One region of the Roseovarius arcticus genome, then DNA from elsewhere that is predicted to be linked to it. Evidence: riboswitches for the same ligand, from Rfam matches in the RefSeq annotation. Region 1 holds a riboswitch; the other holds the start of a gene.
What was found. Region 1 has a riboswitch for cobalamin ahead of MK6180000_RS05110 (hypothetical protein). Riboswitches for the same ligand answer to the same signal wherever they lie in the genome.

Region 1 (15,281 bases):
AGCCTGCCATCACCCCCGATCTGATCGCCGCTCATGGGCTCAAGCCGGACGAGTATGAGCGTATCCTTGAAATTATCGGGCGCGAGCCGACCTTTACCGAGCTGGGCATCTTTTCCGCCATGTGGAACGAGCATTGCAGCTACAAGTCTTCCAAGAAATGGCTGCGCACCCTGCCAACGGAGGGACCGCAGGTCATTTGCGGTCCCGGCGAGAATGCCGGCATCGTCGATATTGGCGACGGCCAATGCGTGGTGTTCAAGATGGAGAGCCACAACCACCCCTCCTATATTGAGCCTTACCAAGGCGCGGCAACGGGCGTGGGCGGCATCCTGCGCGATGTCTTCACCATGGGCGCGCGCCCAGTCGCTGCGATGAATTCGCTCAGCTTCGGCGCGCCCGATCATCATAAAACGCGCCAGCTAGTGCATGGCGTCGTCGAGGGGATCGGCGGTTATGGCAACGCGTTCGGCGTGCCGACTGTGGGTGGGGAGCTGCGCTTTGATCCCGCATATAACGGCAATTGCCTGGTCAACGCCTTCGCGGCCGGCCTCGCCGATACCGACAAGATATTCTACTCCGCCGCCTCGGGCGTAGGCCGCCCTGTAGTCTACCTCGGCGCAAAGACAGGCCGCGATGGCGTCGGCGGCGCAACCATGGCCAGCGCGGAGTTCGACGACACGATTGAGGACAAGCGCCCGACCGTGCAAGTTGGTGATCCCTTCACCGAAAAGCGCCTGATGGAGGCCACGCTGGAGCTGATGGCGACGGGCGCGGTTATCTCGATCCAAGATATGGGCGCGGCGGGCCTCACCTGCTCGGCCGTGGAAATGGGCGACAAGGGCGGGCTTGGTGTCAGGCTTAACCTGGAGGCCGTGCCGCAGCGCGAAACCAACATGACCGCCTACGAGATGATGCTGTCAGAGAGCCAAGAGCGCATGCTGATGGTGCTAGAGCCGTCGCTTGAGGCCGAAGCGCGCGCCGTTTTCGAAAAATGGGATCTCGACTTCGCGATTGTAGGCGAGACGATTGCCGAGGACCGCTTCCTGATCATGCACCACAATTCGGTCAAAGCGGATCTGCCGCTGGCCGCACTGTCGGGGACCGCGCCCGAATACGACCGCCCGTGGGTAGAAACGCCCGCGCCTGAGGCGCTGGATCCCGCATCGGTGCCGCAAATCGATCCTATCGACGCGTTGCGCGCGCTGATCGGGTCCGTCAACTATTGCAGCCGCGAATGGGTGTATGAGCAGTATGACACAATGGTCATGGCCGACACCGTCCGCGGCCCCGGCCTTGGCGGTGGCCTGATCCGGGTGCACGGCACCGACAAACTGCTCGCCTTCACCTCGGACGTGACCCCGCGCTACGTACATGCGAATCCCGAAATGGGTGGCAAGCAAGCGGTGGCCGAAGCATATCGCAATCTGACAGCTATGGGCGCCAAGCCATTGGCAAGCACGGATAACCTGAATTTCGGAAACCCCGAAAAGCCTGAAATAATGGGACAGCTTGTGTTCGCGATCAAGGGTATTGCCGAGGCTGTTGCAGCCCTTGATATGCCAATCGTATCGGGCAACGTGTCGCTTTATAACGAGACCGACGGCGCAGCGATCTTGCCCACGCCCACTATCGGCGCCGTCGGCCTGATTGCGCACGAAGACGACGCGATCATCGGCTGCGCGCGCGAGGGCCACGCCCTACTGCTTATTGGCGAGACGCGCGGCCACTTGGGTCAGTCGGCGCTGCTCGCCGAAGTGTTCAGCCGTATTGAGGGCGATGCGCCCCCCGTCGATCTGGCTGAGGAAAAGCGCAATGGCGAGTTCATCCGCGCCAATCACGCGCTGATACGCGCCTGCACCGATTTGAGTGATGGTGGCCTCGCGCTGGCCGCATTTGAAATGGCCGAGACGGCGGGCGTCGGTGTGCATCTGGACAGCGCCGACACCGCTACGCTCTTTGGCGAGGATCAGGGCCGCTATCTGGTGGCCTGTAACTTTGATCAGGCCGAAGCGCTAATGATTGAAGCGTCCCGCGCAGGCGTGACGATTTCCAGCGTGGGCAAATTCACCGGTGATCAGGTGCGAATGGGCGGTGCTCAGGCCTCGCTACAGAGCTTGAGCCATCTTTTCCGCACCACATTCGCCGAGCGTTTCGCGGGATAGTCTCGGATATCTTAAAGTTTAGCCCAGGTTTAAGCCAGCGGAGCGAGGTCCTGACCCGCGCGGGCTTTTTTCTTGGCCTAAATTGCTAATTACTGCCGCCCGTCATCCTGCGCTGCGTCAGCGGCGACCACACGGATCCGCTCAATCATCGCGCGCAGCCCGTTAGACCGCTGCGCTGACAGATGATCGTTGAGACCAAGGCGAGCCAGCTCACCTCCGGCATCAACGCGAGGCACTTCGACCACTGGCAGGTCGTTATAAAGCGCGCGCAGCACCGCGATCAGGCCCCGCACAATTAGCGCGTCGCTATCGCCGTCGAATCGAAACGTGCCGCTCCCCACCTTCGGATGCAGCCAGACCTGACTGGCGCATCCCTCGACGCGTGTCGAAGGCACTTTTAGCGCGTCGTCCAGCGGGTCCATCGCCTTGCCAGCCTCGATCACGTGACGATAGCGGTCTTCCCAGTCGTCCAGAAATTCGAAATCTTCGACGATGTCCTCGAATGCCGGTTGGGCCATGATCCGCTCCTTTCATTTCTGTACTCAGAGGTAGGGTCTGATCTGGCAAAGGTCCACCCCGGCGGCGTAGTGTGGCGGGCACATCTAAGGGCTGCGCGCGCTTGCGCTTGGGCGCGCGGGGCTGCTAGGGTCTGCCCAGTTTCAGACCATACCGATAAGGACGATGCCGATGCGCAGCCTGGTGACCGTTTTGATGATTTCCAGCCTGACGCTGGCGGGCTGCTCGGGCTTGCGCGACTCGCGTGTGAACCCAGCCAATTGGTTCGGTAAGAGCCGGACGGTTCAACGCGCCGCCCCCGTTCAGGGCGAGACAGCCAATCCCCTGATACCGGAAAAGCGCAACAGTATCCTGCAACGCAAATCCGAGGCCGAAATCTATGTTGGCACGCCGATCTACGCTGTCGAGGGCGTGGTCATTGAACGATCGGCAGGCGGTGCGATTATCAAGGCAACCGGCCTGTCGCTGCGCCAAGGCGCGTTCGACGTGCGGCTATGGCCCGAAAACGGCGGCAAGCCTGCGAATGGCGCACTTACCTATACCCTCCGCGCGATCCAGCGCACCGACACCCCCCAAGGGCCCGTGCAGACGCGCCGTGTTGAGGCCGGCCAGTTCGTGACCAGCCAGACTCTGGACCAGGTGTCCGAAATCCGGGTTCTTGGCCAGACGAACACTGCCACGTCCCGCCGCTGAGGGATCAGACTTCGACAGTCTCTATGGTCGCACCCTTCACGCGCAGGGCGATCTCGCCCTTGCACAGGCGCAGTGCCTCAGCCCCGAAAACATCGTGACGCCAGCCAGAGAGGGCGGCAACTCCGCGCTGCCCGGCGGCGATCGCATCCAGATCAGAAGCGGTCGCAATCAGCTTGGAGGCAACGCCCTCGCGATCCGACGCCCCCTTCAGCAAAACGCGCAGCAAATCAGCAATTGCCGGATTTACCTGTAACTTTTCCCGGCTGAGGTCAGGCTTTGGCTGTTGGTCGACCGGTATCGCCTGTCCATCCGCAACGGCCTTGAGAATTCCATCTGCGATGTCGCCCTTACGCGCCTCGCGCATCAGCAGGCGCGAGCGGCCCAGATCCTGCACATTGGCGGGCTTGGTCGCCGCTAATTCAACCAGCGCATCGTCCTTGTAGACACGGTTGCGCGGAATATCCCGCGTCTGCGCATAGCTCTCGCGAAAGCGGGCCAACTCGCGCACGATAGACAGATACTTGCCCGAATTATTGCGCGTCTTGATGCGCTGCCATGCCTCTTCGGGCTGGGTCACGTACGTTTCGGGCGCATTCAGCACGGCCATTTCCTCGGCCACCCACTTGTCGCGGCCCGTCTTGGTCAGCTCGCGGGCGAGGTACTCATAGATTTTGCGCAGATGCGTCACGTCGGCCAGCGCATAGCTTTTTTGTGCATCGCTCAGAGGGCGGCGCGACCAATCGGTAAAGCGAGAGGATTTGTCGACCTCAGCTTTGGCAATCCGCTTGACCAGCGTCTCATATCCCGCCTGCTCGCCAAAGCCGCAGACCATTGCGGCCACTTGGCTGTCAAAAAGCGGCGTCGGGATCAGGCCCGCATCGACAAAGAAGATCTCAAGATCCTGCCGAGCAGCGTGGAATACTTTGACCACGGCCTCATCCCGGAAAAGCGTATAGAGCGGCTCTAGTGACAAACCATCTGAGAGCGGATCGACCAGTACGGCCGTCTCATCGCCGTCGCCCGGATAGGCCAGTTGCACAAGGCACAACTTGGAATAATAGGTGCGTTCGCGCAGAAACTCAGTGTCGACGGTGACATAGGGGTGCTGGGCAGCGCGGGCACAATATTCGGCCAGCGCGTCGGTCGTGGTGATGGTCTGGATCAAGGCAAAGGGCTCTTTCGCTGAGGTCTGATACGCCGATATAAGGTGGATCGGCGCTAATTGAAATGTGTTTGGCGCGGTGCCTAGGGCAAATGAATTTGTGTACGATCACCAGCGGCGAAACGGCGCAAGACGGCAGGATAAAGCTGATGTTCGGCCACCAGCACCCGGGCAGCAAGGGTTTCGGGCGTATCTTCGGCCAAAATCGGCACGCGCGCCTGTCCCAAGAGAGGTCCGTCGTCCAGCGCAGCCGTCACCTCGTGCACCGTGCAGCCCGCCTCGGCGTCGCCCGCGTCCAGCGCCCGCGCATGGGTGTGCAGGCCGCGATATTTGGGCAGGAGCGACGGATGAATGTTGATCATACGCCCCTGCCACCGGGCCACAAACCCTTCGGTAAGCACGCGCATGAAACCAGCGAGGCAGATGATGTCGGGCGCATATTCCATAATGCGCGCGTGCAGCGCGTCCTCAAACGCGCCGCGATCCTCGCCGTAGGGCCGGTGATCGACCACCTCGGTTGGCACGCCGCGTGCCGCGGCCTTGGCAAGGCCGCCCGCATCCGCGCGGTTTGATAGCACCAGCGCAGGGCGCGCGAGGTTATCGCCCGTCATGCTATCCAGCAGCGCCACCATATTGGAGCCACCACCGGACAGAAGGATGGCAACCTTCTGCGTCACGCCAGCGCGCCACTATACCGAGTACCCGCGCCCTCGGTGACATGGCCGAGGCGATGAACAGTCTCACCCTGCTCGGCCAGCAACTCGGCGAGTTCATCGGCGCGGGCCGCATCGACGGAGATGATCATGCCGATGCCGCAGTTAAAGGTTTTCAGCAGTTCGGCCTCATCCATGCCGCCCGTCTGGCGCAGCCAGCCAAAGACGCCGGGCAGATCCCACGCGCCCAGATCAATATCGGCGCCCAGACCATCGGGCAGGACGCGCGGCAGGTTTTCGGTAAGGCCGCCGCCAGTGATGTGGGCCAGCGCATGAACGCCGCCTGCGCGGATCGCGGCCAGCGCGGATTTCACATAAAGGCGCGTGGGCGTCAGCAGCGCGGCGCCAAGGGTTCCGTCGCCCCAAGGGCAATCCGCATCCCAGCCCAGTCCCGACATATCAACCAGCTTGCGCACGAGGCTGTAGCCGTTGGAATGGACGCCATCGCTGGCGAGGCCCAGCAGCACGTCGCCCTCGACCACGCCATCAGGCAAAGTCGCCCCCCGCTCCATCGCGCCAACGGCAAAGCCTGCCAGATCGAAATCGCCAGCAGGGTACATGCCCGGCATCTCAGCCGTCTCGCCGCCAATCAGCGCGGCGCCCGAACGGGCGCAGCCTTCTGCGATACCCTCAATAATGCGTGCCGCCTGCTCCATCTCCAACTTGCCGGTGGCGAAATAGTCGAGAAAGAACAGCGGCTCGGCCCCCTGGCATACCAGATCGTTGACGCACATCGCGACCAGATCAATCCCCACGCCGTCTACATGCCCGGTATCAATCGCGATACGCAGTTTGGTGCCGACCCCGTCGGTCGCCGCCACCAACACCGGATCATGATACCCCGCCGCCTTGAGATCAAAGAGAGCGCCAAAGCCGCCAAGGCCCGACATGACGCCGGGGCGCGCCGTGCGCTTGGCCGCGGGCTTGATCCGCTCGACCAGCGCGTTGCCCGCGTCGATATCAACGCCTGCGTCGGCATAGCTCACACCAGTCTTGGGATTGGTCATCGCGCTCTCCTGAGATTTACGCGCGGGCCTAGCTTAAACCTGCGGCTTGCGCAATCTCAAAGCCTTGACGCGGGCGCGGCTGCTGCGTAGGAAACGCGGCATGGAGGGCCTGTAGCTCAACTGGTTAGAGCAGAGCGCTCATAACGCTTTGGTTGCGGGTTCAAGTCCTGCCGGGCCTACCATACCGCCCTCCTGCCCTGATCGCGTCAGGGCGCGCGTTTGCTGCAAAATCAGCGCAATGGACGGGCCAAGTGCAATTTCCGTCAAAGCCCAGAGGTCCGCGCTGTCTGTTGCAACGTGCGCGCACACTCCGGTCTGGCAGCTTCCTGCATACCTATTTTGCGCAGCCGACCAATTCGTCTGAAACTGCGCGCAGCAGCGCTGGATAAAACTCTGGGCCGGGCGCGATTTGGCTGCCAAGCGGGTCAATGATTGCCGCCTTGACCTCCGTACCCTCAATCACAGTTTCTACGAACGACTGGTTGAACTCTGGCTCCGAAAACACGCAGTCAACGCGGCCGTCCCGTATAATGCCGCGCACAGCCTCGATCCGCGCAGGGCCGGGATCGGACGCATCCCCCGCCGAAATCGCCCCCAGTGCGGCCAGATCAAATCGGGCCTCGAAATACTGGTAGGCATCGTGAAAAACGACGAACCGCAAGTTCGCGATCGGCGCCAGATCCTGACGAATCTGTGCCGCAGCGGCGTCGATCTCGGATTTGCCGGCGCTTGCGTTAGCGGCGTAAACGTCTGCGTTATCAGGGTCCAACTTGGCCAATTCATCTGCGACGGAATTCAACCACAGCTTGCCATTCTCGGGGTCAAGCCACCCGTGCGGATCGCTGCCTGAATGATCATGACCTTCATGGTCGTCGTCATGGCCCTCATCCTCATGGGCGACGAATTGCGCGCCCTGCCGAAACTCAAGCACCGTCGTTCCGGGCACGTCCAGTAGTCGAACAACGACCGCATCCGGCGCTAGCGTGTCTATGCTGCGCTCCAGCCACGGCTCCAATGCGGGGCCGATCCAAAAGACGGCATCCGCCTCGGTCAGATTGCGCGCCTCGGACGGGCGCAGGGCATAGCCATGCGGCGACGCGCCCTGCCGCACGATCTGCTCAGGCGCGCCAAGCCCTTGCATCACCCGCGCGACTAGCGACTGCACGGGCGCAATATCCACCGCGACCTTCGGGACGTCAGCGACGGCAGCTACCGCACTGGATAAAATGAGCGCGGCGCCAGCAAGGGCAGAACGGCAAGCATTGATGGACATGGTGACCTCATGTGATTATATAACATATCACCTTCGCTTGTAGATGATATACTATAACACATCAAGCGATATCAAACTCTGACCCGAGGACGCCCGCGATGCAGATGAAAGCCTTCGACGCGCATGACCACGATGGCTGTATCAATGCGGGTATCGTCGCCGCCGAGCGGCACTGCGCCCAGCATGCGCTGCAATTCACGCCGGTCCGGCGCCGCGTGTTGGAAATTTTATTGAGCGACCACAAGGCGCTAGGCGCCTACGACATCCTCGAACATCTGCGCACCGATGGTCTTGGATCACAGCCGCCTGTCGCATACAGGGCGCTCGATTTTCTGGTCACCCACGGATTCGCCCACAGGATTGAACGACTAAACGCCTTCATTGCATGCTCCCACGGCGAAGATGCGCATACCCCCGCCTTCCTGATTTGCCGCGTCTGCAAGCGCGTGACCGAGGCCGAGACGGACCCATCCACCAGCGAGCTGGCACGTGCCGCAAAGCGCGCCGGATTTGTGATCGAGCGGACGGTGCGCGAGGCCGAGGGGCTATGCCCCAGCTGCGCCGAGGTATCCCGCGCATGACCGCGCCGCTGATAGAAACAAGGGGACTAGGCGTGCGCCATGGCCGCGCGTTGGTGCTGGAGAATGTCGACTTCAGCATCGCCCCCGGCGAAATTGTCACGATCGTCGGCCCGAACGGTTCGGGCAAATCCACCCTGCTGCGCGCGCTGCTCGGTGGGGTTCGGCCCAGTGCCGGGCGCATCACGCGGCGGCCCGGTCTGACATTCGGCTATGTGCCGCAGCGTCTGGCGCTGGACCCTGCGCTGCCAATTTCGGTTGCTCGTTTTCTGGGACTGCCCCGCCGCGTCGCACCGGCGGAGGCGCGCGCCGCGCTAGAGCGGGCGGGCGTGCCCGATATCGCAGCGCAGCCCATGGCCGACCTATCGGGCGGGCAATTCCAGCGCGTCCTGCTGGCCCGCGCCATATTGGGCCGCCCCGACCTGCTGATGCTGGACGAGGGCGCGGCAGGGCTAGACCAGCCCGGCGCCGCGTCATTCTATCGCCGGATCGAGGATGTGCGCCGCGACACCGGCTGCGCCGTCCTGCTGGTCAGCCACGATTTGCACGTAGTGATGAGCGCGTCGGATCGCGTCATCTGCCTGAACGGGCATGTCTGCTGCGAGGGAGCGCCCGAGGTAGTGGCCGAAGCGCCCGTCTACCGCGCCCTCTTTGGCGAGGGCACGCAAGGTGCGCTGGCGCTCTACCGTCATCACCATGACCATGTGCATGGCGAGGAGTGTGGGCACGAACACGCCGCAGAGGAGAACCGCCCATGATCTTGGATGATTTCATGGTGCGCGCGGCGCTGGCCGGGATAGGCACGGCGTTGGCCGCCGCCCCGCTGGGCTGCTTTGTTGTGTGGCGGCGTATGGCCTATTTCGGAGATGCGACAGCCCATGCCGCAATCTTGGGCGTGGCGCTATCGCTCGCGTTATCGCTGCCGATCTTCGCCGGGGCGCTGGTCGTAGCGCTGGCAATGGCCGTGCTGGTGACGCTTTTGTCTGGGCGGGGACGCGGCGTGGATACGGTACTGGGGGTGCTGGCCCACTCGGCGCTGGCGTTCGGACTGGTGGGCGTGTCGTTCCTGCACGGGGTGCGGATCGACGTCATGTCGTTTCTTTTTGGCGACATCCTATCGGTGTCGCGCGGTGATCTGGGCGTGATCTGGGGCGGCGCGGCGCTGGTGCTGGGCCTCGTTTGCTGGCGCTGGTCCGCGCTGCTGACGGCCACGCTAGACTCCGATTTGGCCCGCGCCGCCGGGATCGACCCGCGACGCGAGGAGCTGATCCTGACGCTCGCGCTTGCCATAGTGGTGGCGGTCGCGATCAAGGTGGTCGGCGCCCTGTTGATCACTGCGCTGCTCATTATTCCAGCCGCAACCGCCCGTCCCTTTGCCCGCACGCCAGAGGGCATGGCCGTGGCCGCCACCCTTCTGGCAATGACTGCCGCCTGGGCGGGCCTGCACGCGTCCTATGCGCTGGACACACCGACGGGGCCGACAATTGTCTGCGTCAGCGCGATTTTGTTCGCAGGATCAAGCGTCATCGCGGCGCTTCGGCGCGCATAGCCTAGCTTAGTGCATCCGCGCGGCGCGGCCACGGCGCACCGGGCGCGTGACATGGGCGCTGGCCTGATGCAAATACCCGATAAAGGCCTGCGCCGCCGCACTTTCAGCTGGCGCAGGCGCCGCATCAAGCGCCGCGCGCGCGGCCTCTGGTGTAGCCGCTCCTGCTAGCCCAAAGGCCCATTCCAGAAATCCCATACGCGCGGCGGCATCGGCATCGGGGCCAGTCGCATCGCTGCGCTCCAGCCCGCTTAATATCTGCGAAACACTCATCTATTCTACTCTCCTCGGCCACACCCCCGGACCGGATGGGGCGAGAGGATGCGCAAAGGCTGTAGAGCGGATTACCACCAACAGCGCCCGCACCGCCCCCCGCGGTTTGACGTCAGTCCAAGGCTGGTTTCCGGACTTGAGGGGCCGGGCGCAAAGCCCATGATCCGGCAACCTTCCCAGACCTCGCGGCCCAGTGGCATATCGCCGTCTCGCCCACCCTTACCGTTGCGGGGGCAGTGCCGGATTTGCACCGGCTTCCCAATTCTCCGCGCGGATACGCGGCACCTTGGATGCTCAGTGTGGCGGATTTGAAATTGGGGTGCAACGATTCATCGCGGGCGGCGGGCTGTAGTTGGGTCCTCCCGCTATTTGTATCAATTTTTCAATGCTCTGTAGTTGCAAGCTTCGTCCTCTCGTAGTGCAATGAAATCAATATTGCGCCGCTCCACCCGGTTAGTGATGCCTGCCGTGCCCGCGATACAGACCGCGCCGCGTCGTTCAGGCAACCTGATGCAGCTCTATAGCCATAGAATTAAGGATATTGGCTGGGCGGATTCTAGGGCGCGGCGCGATTGCCAGCAAGTTCGACGACGCCTGAGTTCCTTTTTTCACAAGTTGTAAAGTCCAGCATGAGTTCAACCCATTCCAACGCAGGCCTGCCAGAATTGCGTGCGGCGCGCCGTGCCGCGCGGCCGCTGTATTGGTTCGTTGGCATTTTCAGTATTTTTGTGAACCTGCTGATGCTGACCGGACCGATCTACATGCTGCAAGTCTATGACCGGGTGCTTGGCAGCCGTTCGGTCGAGACGTTGGTGGCGCTAACGCTTCTGGCCGCATTCCTCTTTGGCATAATGGGTATTCTAGACTTTGCGCGCAGCCGCGTCATGATCCGGGCCGGCGCCCGCTTTCAGTCGCTGCTAGAGCGGCGGGTGTTTGACGCGGTGCTGCGCAAATCGGCACGCAGGCCGGATCAGAGCGACGCGACAGGCCTCAGCGATCTGCAATCGGTGCAGCAGCTAATGAGCTCTTCGGTGCTGACGTCCGCCTTCGACATTCCGTTCACGCCGCTCTTTTTGCTGGGTATCTGGATATTCCACCCCATGCTTGGGATGCTCGCCCTCTTGGGCGGTGCGTTACTGATCGTACTGGCGGTCCTCAACCAGCTGGCGACGCGCCGCTCGCTGGCTGCCGCAGGCGAGGCCAGCGTCGCAGCCGATGTGATGGCCGCCGAAATCCGGTCCGAGGCCGAGGCGGTGCAGGCCTTGGGCATGCGCAGTGCGGCCTTCGACAGGTGGCAAACCGCACGCTCGGAGGCTCTTAAACAGCATATCGGCGCGTCAGACTGGGCAGGCAGCTTTAATGTATCAACCAGAACGTTTCGACTGTTCTTGCAATCGGCGATGCTAGGCCTCGGCGCATGGCTGGTGCTGCAGAATGCGTTGACAGCAGGCGCAATGATCGCAGGTTCGATCCTTCTGGGTCGCGCACTAGCCCCGATAGAACAGCTGGTCGGACAATGGCCATTGGTGCAGCGCGCCATACGCGGTTGGTTCGGCCTCGGCCGCCTGCTGGCCGAAGTGCCCCCCGAGACCGAGCGTACGGCCCTGCCCAAACCCAAGGCGCGTCTAGAGGTGCAAGGCCTCTTCATCGCCCCACCGGGAGAGCGAGAGACGACGCTGCGCGGCGTCACCTTTGCGCTGGAGCCGGGACAGGCTGTGGGTGTCATCGGCGCGTCGGGCGCGGGCAAATCTTCGCTGGCCCGCGCGATCACAGGCATCTGGCCACCCGCGGCCGGCAAGATTCGGCTGGACGGCGCTACGCTGGAGCAGTTTGCGCCCGATACGCTGGGGCAGCATATCGGCTATCTGCCGCAGCGCGTGCAGCTCTTTGCCGGGACCGTCTCGCAGAATATCGCGCGCCTTTCGACAGATCCCGATGCCGAGCAGGTTGTCGCCGCAGCCAAACGCGCTGATGCGCATGACATGATTCTCAAGCTGCCGGGTGGCTACGACACTGAAATCAGCGCCGGGGGCGGGCGTCTATCGGGCGGCCAGATGCAACGCATCGCGCTCGCCCGCGCAATGTACGGCGATCCGGTAATTTTGGTGCTGGATGAGCCAAACTCAAACTTGGATAACGAGGGCAGCGAGGCCGTGAATAGCGCAATCCGTGCTTTCAAGTCGGCGGGCAAGACCATTCTAATCATGGCCCATCGCCCTGCGGCCATCAAGGAATGTGATCTTCTGTTAGTGTTGGAGGGCGGACAGGTACGCAGCTTCGGTCCTCGCGACGAAGTACTGCGCGACGTCGTGCGCAACCGTACCCAGATCGTGCAATCGGTCAGCCAAGGGGGTGCGCAATGAGCAGCGCGTCCGACTGGTCTGCCCGCTGGCCCATCGGCATCGGGATCGCGGGTCTGGTGGTCCTATTAGGGGGCTTCGGCATCTGGGCGGGGTTTGCAAACCTTGCTGGCGCAATCATCGCGCAGGGAAAGGTCGAAGTCGCTCAGAACCGGCAGGTCGTCCAGCACGCAGACGGCGGCGTGGTCGCGGCGATCCTCGTGGCCGAGGGTGCGCGCGTCGCGGCAGGTGACACGTTGCTCAGACTCGACCCCGCCCTGCAGGCCTCGCAGCTAACCATCACCGAAAACCAGCTGTTCGAGCTGATGGCGCGGCGCGGGCGCCTTGAGGCCGAGCGCGACGACCGCAGCGCCATCACCTTTGATCCTCTATTGCAGGAGTTGGCTCAAACACGCCCCATCGCCGCCGAACTGATGGAAGGCCAGGCCCGCCTTTTGGCTGCGCGGGCCGAGACCGCAGGCAATGAGATTGCGCAACTGGGCAAGCGCCGGATCCAGATCACTGATCAGATCAAAGGGATCGAGGCACAGCAAGCGTCAATGAGCCAGCAGAGCAATCTGATTATTGAGGAACGCGTGACGCAGCAATCGCTGCTGGACAGAGGGCTGACGCAGGTCTCGCGCCTATTGGCGCTGCGCCGCGAAGAGGCGCGCATGGCTGGCACGCTGGGCGAGTTGACCGCGCAAAAGGCACAGGCCGAGGGGCGCATCACTGAGATCGAAATTGAGCGGCTGAAACTTGGCGCTACCCGCCGCGAAGAGGCAATCAGCACCCTGCGCGATCTGCAATACCGCGAACTGGAGCTGCGCGAGAAACGCGCGGCCCTGCTCGAAAAACTTAGCCGATTAGAGATCGTGGCCCCGGTGTCGGGTGTGGTTTACGACCTGCAGATCTTTGCGCCTCGGTCGGTGCTGCGCGCTGCCGATCCGATTCTGTACATCGTACCGCAAGACCGCCCGCTAATCATTACAGCGCAGGTGCCGATAACCGACATTGATCTTCTGCATCCCGGTCAGGACGTGATCCTGCGCTTCTCGGCTCTGGACCAGCGCCAAACGCCGGAATTGATGGGTCAGGTCATGCAAGTTTCGGCCGACGCATTTCGCGACGAGGGCACCGGCGCTAGCTATTACCGCGCCCGCATCACCCTCAGCGACAGCGAGCGCCGCCGCCTGCCGGATAATACCAAGTTGGTCCCCGGCATGCCTGTCGAGGCGTTCTTTCGTACCGGCGACATGACGCCCATGGCGTATCTGGTAAAACCGCTTTCGGACTATTTCGCGCGCGCATTCAGGGGGTGATCTTGGCGCTTTAACAGGTCGCGACAACTCCCAGTGGGAGCCTGTATCACGACGCGGATACTTTGAGCAAACGTCCTTAAAAGGGCACGTCATCCGGGCTGGTGACAAAGCGCGCGACGACCTTTTTCGTTCCGGATTTCTCAAAGGCGATTTCCAGTTTATCACCCTCAACGCCAATGATCTCACCATAGCCGAATTTCTGGTGGAACACCCGCTCGCCCACCGTATGTGATGAGGTGGCAGACATGTCGATCACCGGCGATTTCGATTCGCGTGGCTGGGACGTTGGACGATTACTGGCGCGCGCCTGCATCCGCTTCCAGCCGGGGGAATTATAGACGTTTGCATCTGCGACCTTGGCGTCGATGCTGTTTTGCACGTCGCTTATAGCCGCCGCGCCATAGCCACCGCCATAGAGGCCGGGGGGCGTCAGAACATCGACATGTTCCTCGGGCAATTCGTCGATAAAGCGGGACGGCAGCGACGATTGCCACTGGCCAAACACGCGGCGATTTCCGGCGAAGGATATGGTGCAGATTTCCTCGGCCCGCGTGATGCCGACATAGGCAAGGCGGCGTTCTTCTTCGACGCCTTTCAGGCCGCTCTCGTCCATTGAGCGTTGCGAGGGGAAAAGGCCATCCTCCCACCCCGGCAGGAACACGGCCGGAAATTCAAGGCCCTTTGCCGCGTGGAGCGTCATGATGCTGACCTTCTCGCCCTCGTTGTCGCTTTCATTGTCCATGATGAGGCTGACATGTTCGAGGAACCCGGTGAGGTTTTCGAAGTTTTCCAGTGCCTTGACCAGTTCCTTAAGGTTTTCCAAGCGGCCCGGCGCCTCAGGCGTCTTGTCGTTTTGCCACATCTCGGTGTAGCCGCTCTCGTCCAGAACGATGCCCGCCAGCTCGATATGACTAACCGCTTTGTCGCCTGTCATGCGGCCCCAACGGGCGAGGCCGTCCAACAATGTGGTCAGTTCCTTGGCACCCCTGCCGGTCAGACCCTTTTCCTCCAGCAAGATCCGCGCGCCCTCGATCAGAGGCACGCCGTTCTCGCGGGCGGTCACCTGCATTTTTTGCTGCGCTTTGTCACCAAGACCGCGCTTGGGCGTATTCACGATCCGCTCAAACGCCAGGTCGTCGCTGGGGCTGGTGACGCAGCGGAAATAAGCCATTGCATCACGAATTTCCAGCCGCTCGTAAAAGCGCGGGCCGCCGATGACGCGGTATGGAAGGCCAATGGTCAGGAACCGATCCTCAAAGGCGCGCATTTGGTGCGAGGCGCGCACGAGGATCGCCATATCGTCTAGGCCGAATTTGCGCAGCCCACGTGTGCCGCCTTGCATCGCCTCGATTTCTTCGCCGATCCAGCGGGCCTCCTCATCGCCGTCCCAATGGCCAATCAGGCGAACTTTCTCGCCCTCCTTGACATCGGTCCACAGCTCCTTGCCCAGACGCCCCTTGTTGCCTGCAATCACGCCAGAGGCGGCAGCGAGGATATGCGGGGTCGAGCGGTAATTCTGCTCCAACCGGACCACATGCGCGCCCGGAAAATCCTTTTCAAACCGCAAGATATTGCCCACTTCGGCGCCGCGCCATCCATAAATAGACTGGTCGTCATCGCCAACGCAGCAGATATTTTTGTGCCCGCCCGCCAGCAGGCGCAGCCACATGTATTGGGCGACGTTCGTGTCCTGATAC
Region 2 (15,281 bases), 530 kb from region 1:
CAACGAGCTCGCCCGGCGCGATGCTGAGGCTTACGTCCTGAAATATGCTTCGCCCGCGAAGGGTAACGCCGAGCCGGTCAAGCTCAAGAAGGGTCATATCCCGTCCTTCCGCGTCTTGAATATCAGGTGCAGGAACACCGGCGCGCCGACGATGGCGGTTAGCACGCCTAGCTTGAGGTCTTGGGACGGCAAGATCAGGCGCACAGCGATGTCTGCGACCAACAACATGATCGCACCGCCCAAGGCCGACGCCCATAAAAGGCGCGAGGGCCGCGCCCCGACAAGAGGCCGCAGCACATGCGGCACGACCAGCCCGACAAAGCCGATAGCGCCCGCCACCGCCGTCGCCGCGCCCACCACGCAGGCAGTGCCGATGACAAGGACAAGGCGCATCCGGGTCAGGCTGATACCCATCGCGCCCGCCGCATCCTCGCCCAGCGTCAGTGCATCCAAGCCCCGGCCAAGCGTTCCCAGCAGTACCCAGCCGATCACCATCAGCGGCAGCGCCAGCCACACATGCACCATCGAGCGATCCGAGAGCGACCCCATCATCCAAAAGACAATCTCATTCGCGGCAAACGGGTTTGGCGACAGGTTTAGCACCAGCGAGGTAAGTGCGCCGGCCAGCGCCGATATGGCGATACCCGCAAGGATCAGCGTCAACGCACCGCCGCGCGGGCCTGCCAACGCCATGACCAGCACGACCCCGCCAAGCGCGCCAGCCAGCGCAGCCAACGGCAGGCCGAGCGTAAAGGCGGCCGCCAGCCCTGTCTGGATCGCCAGCACCGCCCCCAGCGCGGCAGAGCCGGACACGCCGATCAGCCCCGGCTCGGCCAGCGGATTGCGCAGATACCCCTGCATCGCGGCGCCAGCAAGGCCAAGGCTGGCCCCAATCATCACCGCGAGGATCGCGCGCGGCAGTCGAATCTGGCGCATGACCATGGCGATGGGGCCATCACCGCCCCGCCAGAGAGCTGTCAGGCTATCGCCGACGCCCAGACCCGCAGGCCCGATCAGCAGCGACGCGGTAAACAGAATAAACACCGCCAGCGCCAGAGGGATCGTCACGCGGCTCATCCGCCGGTCCCCGCGCTGGTCGCCTCGACGCTGCGCCGTGCATCGGCCATATCGCCAATAGCGCGCAGCACGAACGGTGTGCCACACACCCAGTCCTGATCGGTCAGCGCCGCGCTTTGTCCGCGCATCGTGCCGACGATGGGATGATCCATAACCTCCTCCGCGCGGCTGCCGCCGGGATAGCGGCGCGACGTGATGACCAGATCGGGATCAATAAGCGCAAGGATCTCCAGCGGCAGCTTGCCCCAATCATACCCCGCCTCGGCGGGCGCATTGCGCAACCCTGCCGCCGACAGGATGTCGTTGGCCAGAGAATTTTCGCCCGAGGTGTAGCCATTGGCATAATAGAGAGCGGCGCGCGGCGCATTCGGCCCCGGCGCGCCGCCGCGCGCCGCCTCGCTGCGCAGTGTTGCCAGATCGGCGTCGAACTGCGCGACCATGGCGCGTGCCGCATCTTGCCGTCCCAACGCCTCGCCCATTTCCTGGATACGCATCCGCACCTGATCCAGTGATTTCACGATATCAAACAGCACCACCTCAATCCCGAGGCGGCGCAGCATCGCGATCGTATCGCGCGATGTGTAGACGCCAGCGACCACCAGATCGGGGCGCATCACATGCACCTCCTCGGCGCGGCCTGCGTTGATGATGTAGTCCTGCGCGCGGTCAGCCATCGCCGATACGCGGCGGTCCAGCGCAATTCGGCTGACTGATATCAGCTGCCCCTCGCCCGCCAGCAGCATTGCCAGCTGATCGGTGCAAAGGTTGATAGAAACGACGCGCTGCGGCGCTTCTGCCGCCACGGGCGCGCCGCAAGTCAATGCAGCGCCCGCCAAGATAGCGGACGCCGCAAGCGATTTTATGCGATCAAAAGCTCGCACGAAGCCCAAGATACGCCGCGCGGCCCGGCTGATTAAAGCCGCCCGCCGTCTCGTAGTCCTCATCGGTCAGGTTTTCGACGCGCAGATAGATCTCGGCGTTGGGCGATACGTCATAGCTGACGCCTGCGCCGACTAGCGTATAGTCACCCACCTTGTTTCCCGCAGGGGCAAAGCTGCTAGGTTTCACATCCGCGACACGGCGCACATCCACATAGGCAGACCAGCGGTCGCCAAAGTCGCCCTGCAGGCCAACGACCAGGTCATGCTTGGGCGTCCGGACCAGCCGCGCGCCATCGGTCGTCGCGTCGGTAAAGGTGTAGGCGCCAAACGCGCTGATCGCAGTGGTAAGCGCATACTCACCCGACAGCTCAAGACCCTTTGACTTTGTCGTGCCGGAAACCTGATTGTAACTAGAGCCAGCAAACTGAATTAAGTCGTCGATTTCGTTGTAGAAAATCGTCGCCTTGGCAAAGCCAAGCGTGCCAAACGTCTTTTCCACGCCCAGCTCGTAACTGCGGCTTTCCTCGGGCTGAAGTGTTGCCAGACCAAATGGCCCAAACCGCTCGTATAGCGACGGTGCACGATAGCCGGTGCCGACGACGGCGCGGAACGCCAAATCCTGGACCGGACGCCAGACAGCAGCCAGACGGCCTGTGGTTTTACCGCCAAAGCTGGAATCGTCGTCATATCGCAACGCCGCCGAAACATCGATCTGGTCGGTTGCCGCAACCAGAAGTTCGGTCTTAAGCGACGTGTCATCCTCGTCCCCGCGCGCCGTGCCGGAGGTGAACTTCTCTTCGGTGTGGTCGATGCCGAAGGTCAGCACAGTCGCTGCGCCCAACTCCGCACTGCCGAGGTAGCCGATGTTGTGACGCTCGCCGGTGAAGGTCGTGGTGAAACCGTTCGGATCATCGCGGTCGATGTCGAAATAGCTATAGCTCAGCGTATGGGTCACCGCACCGGTCTGCAGCGTGGCATAGACGCGCGCGCCTTGCTCGGTGTAGTAATTGATGCCCGATGAGTTCGATGTTGAACGGTCGATTTCGATCTCGCCGTCGCGGTAGTGCAGCGCGCCGCCGATTGTCAGCGTATCGGTGACATCGTAGGCGGCCGTCATATCCGCGGTCGTTTGCTCAAACCCGTCATCCTCGGTATCGCTGGACCGGGCCGAAATGCCGTCGGTATTTATATGGCCGTAGCTCAGCGCGACATAGCCCCGATCGCTGCGATAGCCGCTGCTAATGCTGCCGGAAGTAGTGCTGAACGCGCCGGCCTCTACCTGCGCCTGACCCGAAAATCCCAACTCTTCCGGCACAAAAGTTGTGATGCTGACCACACCTGCAATCGCCTCGGAGCCGTAGAGCGCAGATTGCGAGCCTTTCAGCACTTCGATGCGGCCAACGCCCGACGCGGTCAGCCCGCCAAAGTTGAACTGGTTTTGCGTGTTGGACGGATCGGCAACATCAATGCCGTTAATCCGCACACCCACATAGCGCGCGGGCAGCCCGCGAATCTGGATCGTGCCAAGGTTGCCAAGGCCCCCATTTGAGATGGAGCTAACACCCGGCAAACGGTCGAGACGGCCCAGCACTGAGGTATCAAGCGCGCCCGCGTCATCCCCATCCAGCACTTCGACAGTAGCGCCCGTGCGCCCCAGCTCAACCGGGGTCAGGCTAGACGACAGAACAAGCGTGCCCAGATCATAGGTTTGCTGCGCTGTGGCCGCAGTGGCGGCAAGTGCGCCAGTAAGAATAGTCGAAGTCAGTAAAATACGTTTCATGTAAGTCTCCGGTCACGCCCGACGGTGGGGCGATGCAAGTCACGATTTTGCATGCGAAAGAGACGTTTTGGCCTTTCCGCAGGCGGCTAAAATGCCACCACACCGGAAAAATCCGTTGCCCATGACGCCTCCCGCGCCCGGACAGGGTGAACACTTCGGCAGGTCTCCTGACTTGCGGGTCAACGCTTGGCCGGGCCTTCCCGCCGCGCGAATGCGGCAGTGACATGTTTCCGGCTTCGCTCGCCACTTACAGTTGCGGGGGCAGTCACGGACTTGGCGCAAGAGGCGCCGTACCGCATTCCCTATTATCCAGACGGCGAACCGCCCAGACCGAAGTGCATCCTGCCTAGCGCAGCCTATCCTCGCGGGGAAGAGGAAAAGTTACATAACGTTAGATTCGTGGCGCGCCAGTGCAACACGTGCCCGCCGCGCACCGCAAGCCAGGCGCGGTTTTCGCCGTAAGAGATTGATCTAATGCGGGAAAATGGTGGGTGGTGAGGGGCTCGAACCCCCGACATTTTCGGTGTAAACGAAACGCTCTACCAACTGAGCTAACCACCCGTGCCGCCGCTTTAGCGTCAGGCGGACGATCTGGCAAGAGCGCGTGTCGCGCTGTCTCTCAGGTGCTAAGCTCAAAAGCATGGTCAATAATGAAAAACGGCGCTGGGCCACCTATGCATCAAGCCGCTTTTCCACACCCCCACTGAGATGATAAATGCAGCCCTGAGCGTTGTCCTGATTGCCCATTTGAGCAGGCGCCACCCCCGTGGCCAGCCCGCGCAGCACCTGCCCCAAAAGTCCATGCGCCACAACGATACTAGGTCCGGCCAATGTATCCCCGAAGGTGCGGACGCGTGCGATCAGCGCCTCCAGCCCTTCACCATCCGGTGCCGCTGCATAGATTTCCAGATCGTTTGCACCGTGCGGCAATTCGGCCTTCAATCGCCCCTCCCATGCGCCTGTATCTATCTCGGAAAGCCGCGCGTCCATCACCGTCTCATAACCCGCGAGCGCCAGCGCCGCAGTCTGCCGAGCACGTCCAAGGGGCGAGACATAGATACCGCCCCCACCGAACGCAACGCGGGCGGCGATGATTTGGATCAGCCGCGCCTGCTGCTGCGCCTGCGCGCGCCCTAGTGCCGTCAGCGGCGAGTCTAGACGGCCTTGAATACGCCCGGCCAAGTTCCATTCGGTCTGCCCGTGGCGTAAAAACCAAATGTCCGGCCAATCTGGGATATTTCGTTCAGGCATTGGGCAGCTCACTGAGATTAAAAAAGACGGTCCTGGTAAGGGCTTAATTGCTCGACACTAGCCCAATTTACGCGAAATTGGTTGAACAGCGCGCTATAGCCAGCTTCAAAGGGGCCGGTCAAGGTGCACAGCGAACATGTTGTGCTACCTCCGAATGACGGTGGCGGTGACCATGTATTGGTCACCGCCACCGTGCCTGATTTATCACGCGCAGCCTCTAGTAAGCACAAGACCTTCAGCATCAACAACGGCGCTCAATGTGATTTTCGCCACGCCGCTGTCTGTATAAGCAATGCTGATCTTATTACGCCTTCCGGTCGTGCCAGGGTCGATTGCACGCTCCGGCTCTTAGCCGCCGAAGAAATGCGCCCAGCGAGAATCGGCACGTGCTGCTGCCCGCGAGGCATCAACGTCGCCGTCCTGGATCGTGTTCAGCGCATCAACACCCGAGGGCGACACGATGCCCGGCACAGTGTTGCCCGTTACCGTCGCTTGGCCTGAGCTGATGTTCACCTTGGGCGTTTGAACGCCTTGTGAAGCAGCATTGTCGCGAGGGAGCCAGACCATCTCGTTTCCCGTCATGTCGATCTTGCCGATATTGTGCAGCGCGATCCCGTTCGTGTGAGAGGCAATAATCACGTTGTCCTCCACCGTAACGTTGTCCATGAACTGCTTGTTGTCGGACCAGAGCGACTGCGAATAAAGGCCTTGGTTCATATCCAAGAAATTGTTTCGGATGATCACGCCATCCGCCGCACCCATCAACTGGACGCTGTCGCGGTGGTCTGACGGAAACTCGACCGTGTCGGCATCGTGGATATAGTTGCCCTCCATCAGGAAGTTGTTGACGGCCCCGGTGTTTACGCCATCCGAGCGGTAGGTGTGGATGTTACTACCACGCAGCGTGACGTTATCCCCAGTGATGCCGATAGCCTTCCAGATGGTATGGATTTCGTTATCGGCAAACAGAATATCGCTGCCGCCCCAGAGACGAATACCACGCCCGATGCAAGAACCATTTTCGTTGCGGTCGCCTTCAACCATGCAATTCTTCATGACGAGGTTTGTGATGTTCGTAAGGTAAAGGACGTCCTTCGCATCGCCATCGCCAGTAGCAAAGACATGCTTGAAGCGCAGGCCATCCAAGGTGATTCCATCGCGCCCATTAATCGAGCTTGCCGAGAATACCGGCGGGTTTGCCGGATCGGCCGCCGTAAGCGTGGTGCCGTTGGGCACGGTCGGCAGCGCGCCGTAAGCACCACCCGCCAATGTGAACGCTCCACTACCAGCGGACAGCGCTGTTGCCAGTTCAGCCGGGCCATTGATGTCAGCCGCAACGGGATCTGGGGTAGGTGTCGGAGTGGGGTCGGGGGTCGGATCAGGGTCGGGTGTTGGATCTGGGTCGGGGATCGGGTCGGGATCGGGTGTTGGATCTGGATCAGGGTTCGGCGTAACGATATCCGCAATCTCGACTTTCAGCCCTTGCCACAAGCCCGCGTCGTTAGACACCAAATACTCATGCGATCCGTCCGCATTTTTGCGCACGAGCAGGCTGTTATCGCCTTCTCGAATTTCGCCGCCGTTGACAGCTTGGATGAGCTTAAAGGATGTGTATTTCATAAACTATTCTCCTGTAAAGTTGGGTTGGAAGTCGGCAGGTTTCTTACGACCAAGTGCGAATGATTTGCCGTCGGCGATACCTTGCAGTGCCGGAAAAGCGCCTGTAGTCATGAACTTGGATGGAGCGCCGACCGATGCAGAGGTGACAGTCGCCGTCTTGTGGCCAAGCGTGTCATTACAAGTGGCCTCCTGCAGACAGGCCTGAAGTCCTCCGAAGTTCGCGGAGGCACGACCGGGTCTGCCATGAACGATGATGTCGATTGTTGAAGTCATTCTTTCCTCATTTTGGGGTTTTTGGGGTGTCGTCTCGGATTCATCGCTGCATCCGGTGTCGATCAGATTAATGATGCGCGCGCAGGTGACCCTCGAGCGTGGTCCGCTGTGCCAAACACACATTCACGGCAGACGCTTAATGCGCGGCCCCCGTATTACTTGGCCATCTTCGCGTACTCAAAAATGATAATAATGGGGTGAAAAACGCGCCCGCCACCGCTTTGCTACTTAACAACGCGATAGGGCAAAACATGGTTTTCGGATCTCTGGCCACAGCCGGATGCACGAGCTGGACCTCAGCCAAAGCTGAGACGTCCTTGGCTGCATTTGCCGGACTTTCAGCCGTTCCTGCCGCTGGATCCACTCTACCACCGACTTATCGTGGTTCGCATAAAAGATGCCTTTGCAGCATCTCCAATTCCATGCGGCATCCCCTTTCGGCGATTCCAGAATCCCTTTTCAGACTGCTTTTAGCGCCGGAACTATCTGTCAGCGCGATGATATTCTCTGTCAGTCGTTCTTTGTCCGCAAGCACCAGAGGCCCTTGGAATCATTGAACGATGATTCCCGGTTAAGCGGCAGGCGCAGCTTTCAGATAAGCCAAGGGTCTGCCGCACAGGATCACAACCACGGCGGTTGAAAGAGCTTAGATGTTTACCCTTGCCACCTCAGCGAGGATCATCTTCGACAGCGTCGGAACAAGTACTGCCCGTTCGAGCCGCGAATTCCCGGTTTCAGGCCCGTGCTGCCGTCTCTTCAAGCAAAAGGGACTGGGAGATTACTCACCCCAGCCCCTCAAACAGTAGTAAAGTATGGCGTTATCCGATCCGGTAATTCGGCGACTCTCGCGTGATCTGAACGTCATGCACATGGCTCTCGCTGAGGCCCGCGCCAGTGATGCGCACGAATTCGCAATTCTGCCGCATCTCTTCGACGGTGGCACAACCAGTATAGCCCATCGCAGCGCGCAGGCCGCCGACCAACTGATGCACGACCGTGCCCGCCGCACCCTTGTAAGGCACCTGCCCTTCGATCCCTTCCGGGACCAGCTTGTCGCTCGCCGCATCCTTTTGGAAATAGCGATCGGCACTGCCGCGCGCCATCGCGCCAAGGCTACCCATTCCGCGATACGCCTTGTAGGATCGGCCTTGAAACAGGATCATCTCGCCGGGGCTTTCGTCCGTGCCGGCAATCATGCTGCCAACCATCGCGCAGGAGGCGCCGGCGGCGATTGCCTTGGCAAAATCACCTGAAAATTTGATGCCACCATCCGCGATGATAGGAATGTCGCCCGCAGCGGCGGCGCAATCCATGATCGCAGTCAATTGAGGCACGCCCACACCCGCGACCATGCGGGTGGTACAAATGCTACCCGGTCCGATCCCAACCTTGACAGCATCTGCGCCCGCATCAATCAGTGCGCGCACTGCGTCGCCGGTAGCGACATTGCCCGCGACAATCTGCACATCGCCGGCGATTTTCTTGGCGCGGCGCACCGCCTCGGCCACGCCTGCCGAATGGCCGTGGGCGGTGTCGATCACGATCATGTCGCAGCCCGCATCAATTAGCGCTTGGCTCCGCTCAAAACCGGCGTCGCCGACTGTCGTAGCAGCGGCCACGCGCAGTCGGCCCAGGCTATCCTTGCAGGCGACTGGATTCAGCACCGCCTGCTCCGTATCCTTCAGCGTCAAAAGACCGGTCAGCTTGCCCTTACCGTCAGTCACGAGCAGCTTCTCGATGCGGCGAGCCTTCATAAGAGACCGCGCCTCTTCCAGATCGGCGGGCTCCTGCAGAATTGCCAGATCATCCGACGTCATCATCGCCCTGATTGGTGTCGCCTCATCCTGTGCAAACCGCATATCGCGGTTTGTCACTATTCCCACAACCCGGCCCGAGCCGTCGACAACCGGAAAGCCGGTGACGCGGTACTGCTCTTGCAGCGCCTTGGCATCGGCCAGCGTCTGATCGGGCGTCAGAGTGATGGGATTGTAAACAATGCCTGAGACAAATCGTTTCACCCGGCGCACTTCACTGGCCTGCTCGGCCACGTCGAAATTGCGGTGGATCACGCCCATCCCGCCCGATTGCGCCATGCAGATCGCCATGCGCGACTCTGTCACGGTGTCCATCGCCGAGCTTAGTAATGGGATATTGAGCGATATCGATTGCGTTACTCGCGTGCGTGTATCGGCGGTGCTGGGGAGCACGGTCGACGCGGCGGGAACAAGTAGGACATCATCGAAGGTCAAAGCCTCACGAATCTTCATCACGTTTCTCCATGAACAGATCGTTTGGCAAGTCCCTATTTCACGGATACCTCCCATGCGAAAGGCAAAACATATCTTGCCGCGATGCGGGCCGCGCGGCTAACTGCCATCACACCTGTAACTGGAGGTCACCTGATGAGCGGAAACGACTACGATAGCGGGCGGCTGAACCTTCCCTTCGTCGGCATTTCGACCTTTGGCAAGCGGCCCTATGTCGCCGATTGGAGCGCTATTGATGCCGATATCGCGATCCTCGGCGCACCCTTTGACGGCGGCACGCAATTCCGGCCCGGTGCGCGCTTTGGGCCCCGCTCGGTACGCGAGGCGTCGACGCTGTTCAGCTTTGGCCATGGCGGCGCGTATGACCATGAGGATGATGTAACCTATCTGGGTGCGGACGCACGCATCGTCGACATTGGGGATGCCGACATTATCCACACAGACACGGCGCAGAGCCACGCGAACATTGCCGAGGGCGTGCGCGCAATTCTGGATGCGGGTGCCCTGCCCGTCATCATCGGTGGCGATCATTCGGTTAATATCCCATGCATCGACGCGTTTGAAGGACGTGGCGACATCCACATTCTGCAGATAGATGCGCATCTTGATTTCGTGGACGAGCGGCATGGCGTGCGAAATGGTCACGGCAATCCGATGCGCCGCGCCGCCGAGAAACCGTATGTCACCGGTCTGACCCAGCTCGGCATCCGCAACGTCAGCTCCACCGCCAAGGATGGCTACGACGCCGCGCGTGCCATGGGGTCTGACATCTTGTCCGTTCGGCAGTGCCGCGCCTTGACGGCTGACGCGCTGGCCGCCCGCATTCCCGCAGGCGCGCGCGTCTATGTTACGCTGGATATAGACGGCTTCTGCCCATCCATCGCGCCGGGCACCGGCACCCCCAGCCATGGTGGATTTCTCTACTACGAAGTGCTGGAGTTGCTGCAGAAGGTCGCGCAGACCCATGAGGTGGTCGGCATGGATTTGGTCGAGGTTGCACCGGCCTATGATCCCACCGACGGCACATCGATCTTGGCGGCACAGGTGCTGCTTAATTTCCTAGGCTTTATCATGCATGCGCGGCAGGGCTAACCACTTTGCCGCACGGAGGCGGGCAAGGATCGCCATTATTCAAACCGCTGGCGCCCAAGAAGCAGGGCGTCAATTGATCGCATCGCACAGGATACGAACCGAAAGCACTCGAATCGTCAATACTGACCTTCCCTACGCAATAAATGCAAAGAAAAGTTGGTCTCCGCGACATTTTATCTACCCGAGCGCCTTGACGCCCTATAATCGCACCCATAAGGTCGCCGCTAAATGCAAAAGGGAGTGGTCCAATGGCGCCGCTAGTTGTAGTCACACGGAAAATGCGCATGGGCCGGTAACCGGACACCCAACAGGTACCCCATGCGCCCCCGCCACAACCGGGGGTTTTTTTATGCGCCGCGGCGCAATGATGTCATGAACGGAGCGAAGCGATGACACGTCAAATGACCGGAGCGAAAATGGTGGTTCAGGCCCTCAAGGATCAGGGCGTGGACGTCGTCTTCGGCTATCCCGGCGGCGCTGTCCTGCCGATCTATGACGAAGTGTTCCAGCAAAACGGCATCCAGCACGTGCTGGTGCGCCATGAACAGGGCGCCGTGCACGCCGCTGAGGGCTACGCCCGTTCAACAGGCAAGCCGGGCGTTGTGCTGGTCACCTCCGGTCCAGGCGCGACGAACGCTGTGACGGGCCTGACCGATGCGCTGCTCGACAGTATCCCGCTCGTCGTGCTGACCGGACAGGTGCCGACCTTTATGATTGGATCGGACGCCTTTCAGGAGGCCGATACCGTCGGCATCACGCGCCCCTGCACCAAGCATAACTGGCTGGTCAAGGATACCGCCAACCTGTCGGCCACCATCCACGAGGCGTTCCATGTCGCCACCGCTGGCCGCCCCGGCCCGGTGCTGGTCGACATTCCCAAGGATGTGCAATTCGCCAGTGCCGAATACACATCACCGCAAAAGGCGCGCACAGGCCATTACAAGCCTCAGGTCAAAGGCGATATGGATGCAATCACGGAGCTGGTCGCCGCTATCGAGACGGCGAAGCGTCCGGTGTTCTACACCGGCGGCGGCGTCATCAATTCCGGCCCGGCCGCTAGTCAACTGCTGCGCGAGTTGGTCGAGGCGACTGGATTTCCCATCACATCCACACTCATGGGCCTCGGCGCCTATCCGGCCAGCGGCAAAGCATGGCTGGGAATGTTGGGGATGCACGGCCTTTATGAGGCAAACATGGCGATGCACGATTGCGATCTGATGATCAACATCGGCGCGCGCTTTGACGACCGTATCACAGGGCGCTTGGACGCATTCAGCCCCGGCTCGAAAAAGGCGCATATCGACATTGATCCGTCGTCGATTAACAAGGTGATCAAGGCCGATATCCCGATCGTCGGCGACATTGCGCACGTCCTTGAGGACCTCCTCAAGGTCTGGAAATCGCGTGGCCGCAAGACGAATGTGGAGGCGATTGCCAAGTGGAACGGCCGCGTCGACGATTGGCGCAAGACGAAATGCCTGAGCTTCAAGCAGGAAGGCAAAACGATCAAGCCGCAGCACGCCCTCACCCGGCTAGAGGCCCTGACCAAGGATCATGATCGCTATATCACCACCGAGGTCGGCCAGCATCAGATGTGGGCGGCGCAATACCTTGGCTTTGAGGATCCGAACCGCTGGATGACATCCGGCGGTCTTGGCACCATGGGCTACGGATTTCCCGCATCCATCGGCGTGCAGATGGCGCATCGCGATGCGTTGGTCATCAACGTGGCGGGCGAGGCTAGCTGGCTGATGAACATGCAGGAAATGGGCACAGCAATTCAGTTCAACCTGCCGGTCAAGCAGTTCATTCTGAACAACGAGCGTCTGGGAATGGTCCGCCAGTGGCAAGAGCTGCTGCACGGCGAGCGGTATTCGCATAGCTGGTCCGAGGCCCTGCCCGATTTCGTCAAGCTGGCCGAAGCCTTCGGCGCGAAGGGCATCCGTTGCAGCGATCCTGCCGATCTGGATGACGCGATCATGGAAATGATCGAGTATGACGGCCCGGTGATCTTTGACTGCATGGTGGAAAAGCATGAAAACTGCTTCCCCATGATTCCCTCCGGCGAGCCGCATAACAAAATGTTGCTAGGCGAGGCATCGACCAAGGATGCCATCGGCTCCAAAGGTGCGGTGATGGTTTAGGAATGACTTGCAACATATTTCAAACAAAAGACTATCCGCAGGTAATCGGCGCAACTTCCGCGCCTCTGCAAAGGAGCTGACATGTCCGCACTGAAAATCAAAAAAGGCTCGAACAAGCATTCCGCCTACAACCTCCGCCCCACGTTTTCGGATGTGGAGGAGCGTCATACGCTGGCGGTCCTCGTTGATAACGAGGTCGGTGTGCTGGCACGTGTCATCGGCCTCTTTTCGGGGCGTGGCTATAATATCGAGAGCCTTACGGTGGCCGAGGTCGACCACGAGGGGCACATGTCCCGCATCACCATTGTCACCATCGGCACGCCTCAGGTGATCGAGCAGATAAAGGCGCAGTTGGGCCGGATCATTCCGGTGCTTGAGGTTCACGACCTGACGGTCGAGGGCCGCGCAGTGGAGCGTGAACTGGCGTTGATCAAGGTCGTATGCACCGGTGATAAACGGGTTGAAGCGCTGCGCCTTGCCGATATCTTTCGCACGAATGTGGTCGACAGCACGCTCGACAGCTTCACGTTTGAGATTACCGGCACGTCCGAAAAGATCGATGCCTTCGCCGATCTGATGCGCCCTTTGGGCCTGACTGATCTGGCGCGCACTGGCATCGCCGCCCTGCCCCGCGGTTCCCTATAATTCTACCCTGCACAAATGAAAAAGAGCGGGCCAAAAGGTCCGCTCTTTTTCATATTCGGTTATCGAGAAAACCTCAGGCGTATGCTGCCATCCGGGTTTCGCGAAAGGGTATGACATTCGCAGCGTAGTCACTATTGGCCGGCGCGGGCGAACCTGACGGCACCACGCCCATACGCGCGCCTGCCTTTCGCAAATCGGAACTCAGTGTTGGGTGGCTGCGCTGCGTGATCAGCCGCGGCATATCAGCCAAGCGCATGTCAGCGGCCTCGTGCAGATCAAACTCGACCAGATCGCCTGCGGCCATCGCAGAATCTCCGCCTACGTCGCCTTTATAGTAGGCTAGATCGCCGTGATCCTCGCACCAAATAACTGCGCGGTTCTGGCGTTGATCACTCCAAAGAACGACTCCGTACATGTATTCCCCCAAAACCAGTCAAATCTCTGCCTTCGCGGTCTCTGGCGATTATCACCATCGGAACCAAGGCTTGCCTGTTACTAAAATGTAGCTTTCGGGGGCGTCAGGCCATGGTAGATACGCCCATCGGCCTGATCCATTTGTGTCATGAGGTGCAAAAAGTGACGCTAATTAGCGTCATCGCGCGTGACAAGCCGTGTCAGTCGTGTTGAAATGATAAAACGTTAACATTTAGTCCGCATAACAAGGCGTCCTCTATGACACATTTCAGTTCACATTTACTCGTCCGAAATTCATTTGACCATGCATCTGGCTGAACTTGCATTGAGGGATACACGCCATGCCCTCTGAGCCCAAATTGGTGCCATCGTCGGTAACGGACCCCGCACAGCTGCGGGCGATCTTCGGCGATAACCTGCGCGCGCTGAGCGCCGACTATCCGTCGGTCGCGGGACTTTGCCGGGATCTGGGCATTAACCGCACTCAATTTAACAGATACCTCACCGGCGAGAGTTTTCCCCGGCCAGACGTGTTGCACCGGATCTGCCAGTTTTTCGGCACCGATGCGCGTATCCTGCTGGAGCGTAGTGATAGCCTGAGGTCCGCATCGTTTGATCTGCTTGGTCATCCCGTCGTCGCCGGTTTCTTTGGGGCCGAACCTGTAGCAGTGCCCGAAGAGTTATTTCCAAGCGGCATTTACCGCTTTGTGCGGCGCAGCTTTGTGGACGAGACGTTATTTGTGCGCGGCTTGGTCAATATTCACCGCGAGGATGGTTATACATTCCTGCGCGGCAGCGAGCCGATAGATGCGCTGCGTATGCAAGGTTTGTCGACCGCGCGGAAGGACCGCGAATTTCGCGGCGTCGTCATGCGCCAAGAGGAGGGAATCATGATGATTGTCACCCACCGCAATTCAATGGCCTGCTCGTTCAACTTTCTTGCGCCTGAGACTTCATTTCAGCCGAATTTGTGGGAGGGATACGTCACCCGCACAGTACGCGAAAAGATATCGGGCATCCGCGCGACGCGCATGGTGTACGAGCATCTGGGAAACAATACTGGCGCGATCCTCGCGGCTGCGCGCGGCAAGGCGCTGGTCGGGATTGAGGATCTGCCACCCTTCCATGTGCGCCTCCTGAGGCTCGACCAACCCTTTAGATAGGGCGCGGCGCCTCCAAAATCATGTCGCAGTGAGAAAAGTCGCGTCGCAGACCGGCGGTCAGAGGCGGCGCCGGTAGGCCATGGTTGATGCAGCCACACTTGAATTCAGGAGCCGCGCCATGAGCCTCACCGACCTCTCTTCTGTCCGTGCCCCAGTCGCAACGGCCAATGGCCTGCCCAACGCGCATTACATTGATCCCGCCGTCTTCGAAGAAGAAAAGCACGCTCTGCTGTTTAGCCAATGGGCCGGCCTCGCAGTGGCATCGGACGTGCCAGAAGCGGGAGATGCGGTGCCGCTGACCTTTCTGGGGATGCCCCTCTTGCTGATCCGCGACAAGGATGGCGATGTGCGCGTTTTCCAGAATATTTGCCGCCACCGCGGCATGATCCTCATTGAGGAGCCACGCAAGATTGAAGGCGCTATCCGCTGCCCCTACCACTCGTGGTGCTACTCCACCAAGGGGGATCTGGTCAGCACGCCGCATGTCGGCGGTCCAGGCCAGAACACGCACGCTGCGATCAAGCGCAGCGAACTGGGGTTGAATGAGGTGCGCGCCCATGTTTGGCGCGATGTCGTGTGGATCAATATCTCAGGGGATGCGCCGGCATTCGAGATTGCGATGTCGCACATCATAGACCGGTGGCGCGAGTTCGACGTGCCGATGTACCATGGCG

Region 2: it holds a riboswitch for cobalamin, as region 1 does, so the genes downstream of both, MK6180000_RS07560 (TonB-dependent receptor plug domain-containing protein) here and MK6180000_RS05110 (hypothetical protein) in region 1, are expected to answer to the same signal.

The regions. Positions count from the first base shown of each region.
Region 1 is NZ_SZZN01000001.1:1,067,468-1,082,748, reverse strand. It holds gene purL (phosphoribosylformylglycinamidine synthase subunit PurL) at 1-2,162, shown strand, start outside; gene MK6180000_RS05160 (SufE family protein) at 2,252-2,680, opposite strand; gene MK6180000_RS05155 (hypothetical protein) at 2,850-3,371, shown strand; gene rnd (ribonuclease D) at 3,376-4,533, opposite strand; gene purN (phosphoribosylglycinamide formyltransferase) at 4,617-5,210, opposite strand; gene purM (phosphoribosylformylglycinamidine cyclo-ligase) at 5,207-6,253, opposite strand; tRNA gene MK6180000_RS05135 (tRNA-Ile) at 6,359-6,435, shown strand; gene MK6180000_RS05130 (zinc ABC transporter substrate-binding protein) at 6,588-7,526, opposite strand; gene MK6180000_RS05125 (helix-turn-helix domain-containing protein) at 7,625-8,107, shown strand; gene MK6180000_RS05120 (ATP-binding cassette domain-containing protein) at 8,074-8,862, shown strand; gene MK6180000_RS05115 (metal ABC transporter permease) at 8,859-9,653, shown strand; gene MK6180000_RS05110 (hypothetical protein) at 9,660-9,923, opposite strand; cobalamin riboswitch at 10,028-10,227, opposite strand; gene MK6180000_RS05105 (type I secretion system permease/ATPase) at 10,553-12,286, shown strand; gene MK6180000_RS05100 (HlyD family type I secretion periplasmic adaptor subunit) at 12,283-13,584, shown strand; gene MK6180000_RS05095 (ATP-dependent helicase) at 13,661-15,281, opposite strand, start outside.
Region 2 is NZ_SZZN01000001.1:1,602,364-1,617,644, forward strand. It holds gene MK6180000_RS07545 (ABC transporter ATP-binding protein) at 1-97, opposite strand, end outside; gene MK6180000_RS07550 (FecCD family ABC transporter permease) at 94-1,077, opposite strand; gene MK6180000_RS07555 (ABC transporter substrate-binding protein) at 1,074-1,880, opposite strand; gene MK6180000_RS07560 (TonB-dependent receptor plug domain-containing protein) at 1,945-3,738, opposite strand; cobalamin riboswitch at 3,879-4,088, opposite strand; tRNA gene MK6180000_RS07565 (tRNA-Val) at 4,224-4,299, opposite strand; gene MK6180000_RS07570 (histidine phosphatase family protein) at 4,411-4,989, opposite strand; gene MK6180000_RS07575 (right-handed parallel beta-helix repeat-containing protein) at 5,338-6,609, opposite strand; gene MK6180000_RS07580 (hypothetical protein) at 6,613-6,882, opposite strand; gene guaB (IMP dehydrogenase) at 7,701-9,149, opposite strand; gene speB (agmatinase) at 9,285-10,241, shown strand; gene MK6180000_RS07595 (acetolactate synthase 3 large subunit) at 10,631-12,385, shown strand; gene ilvN (acetolactate synthase small subunit) at 12,467-13,030, shown strand; gene MK6180000_RS07605 (hypothetical protein) at 13,104-13,445, opposite strand; gene MK6180000_RS07610 (helix-turn-helix domain-containing protein) at 13,786-14,607, shown strand; gene MK6180000_RS07615 (aromatic ring-hydroxylating oxygenase subunit alpha) at 14,726-15,281, shown strand, end outside.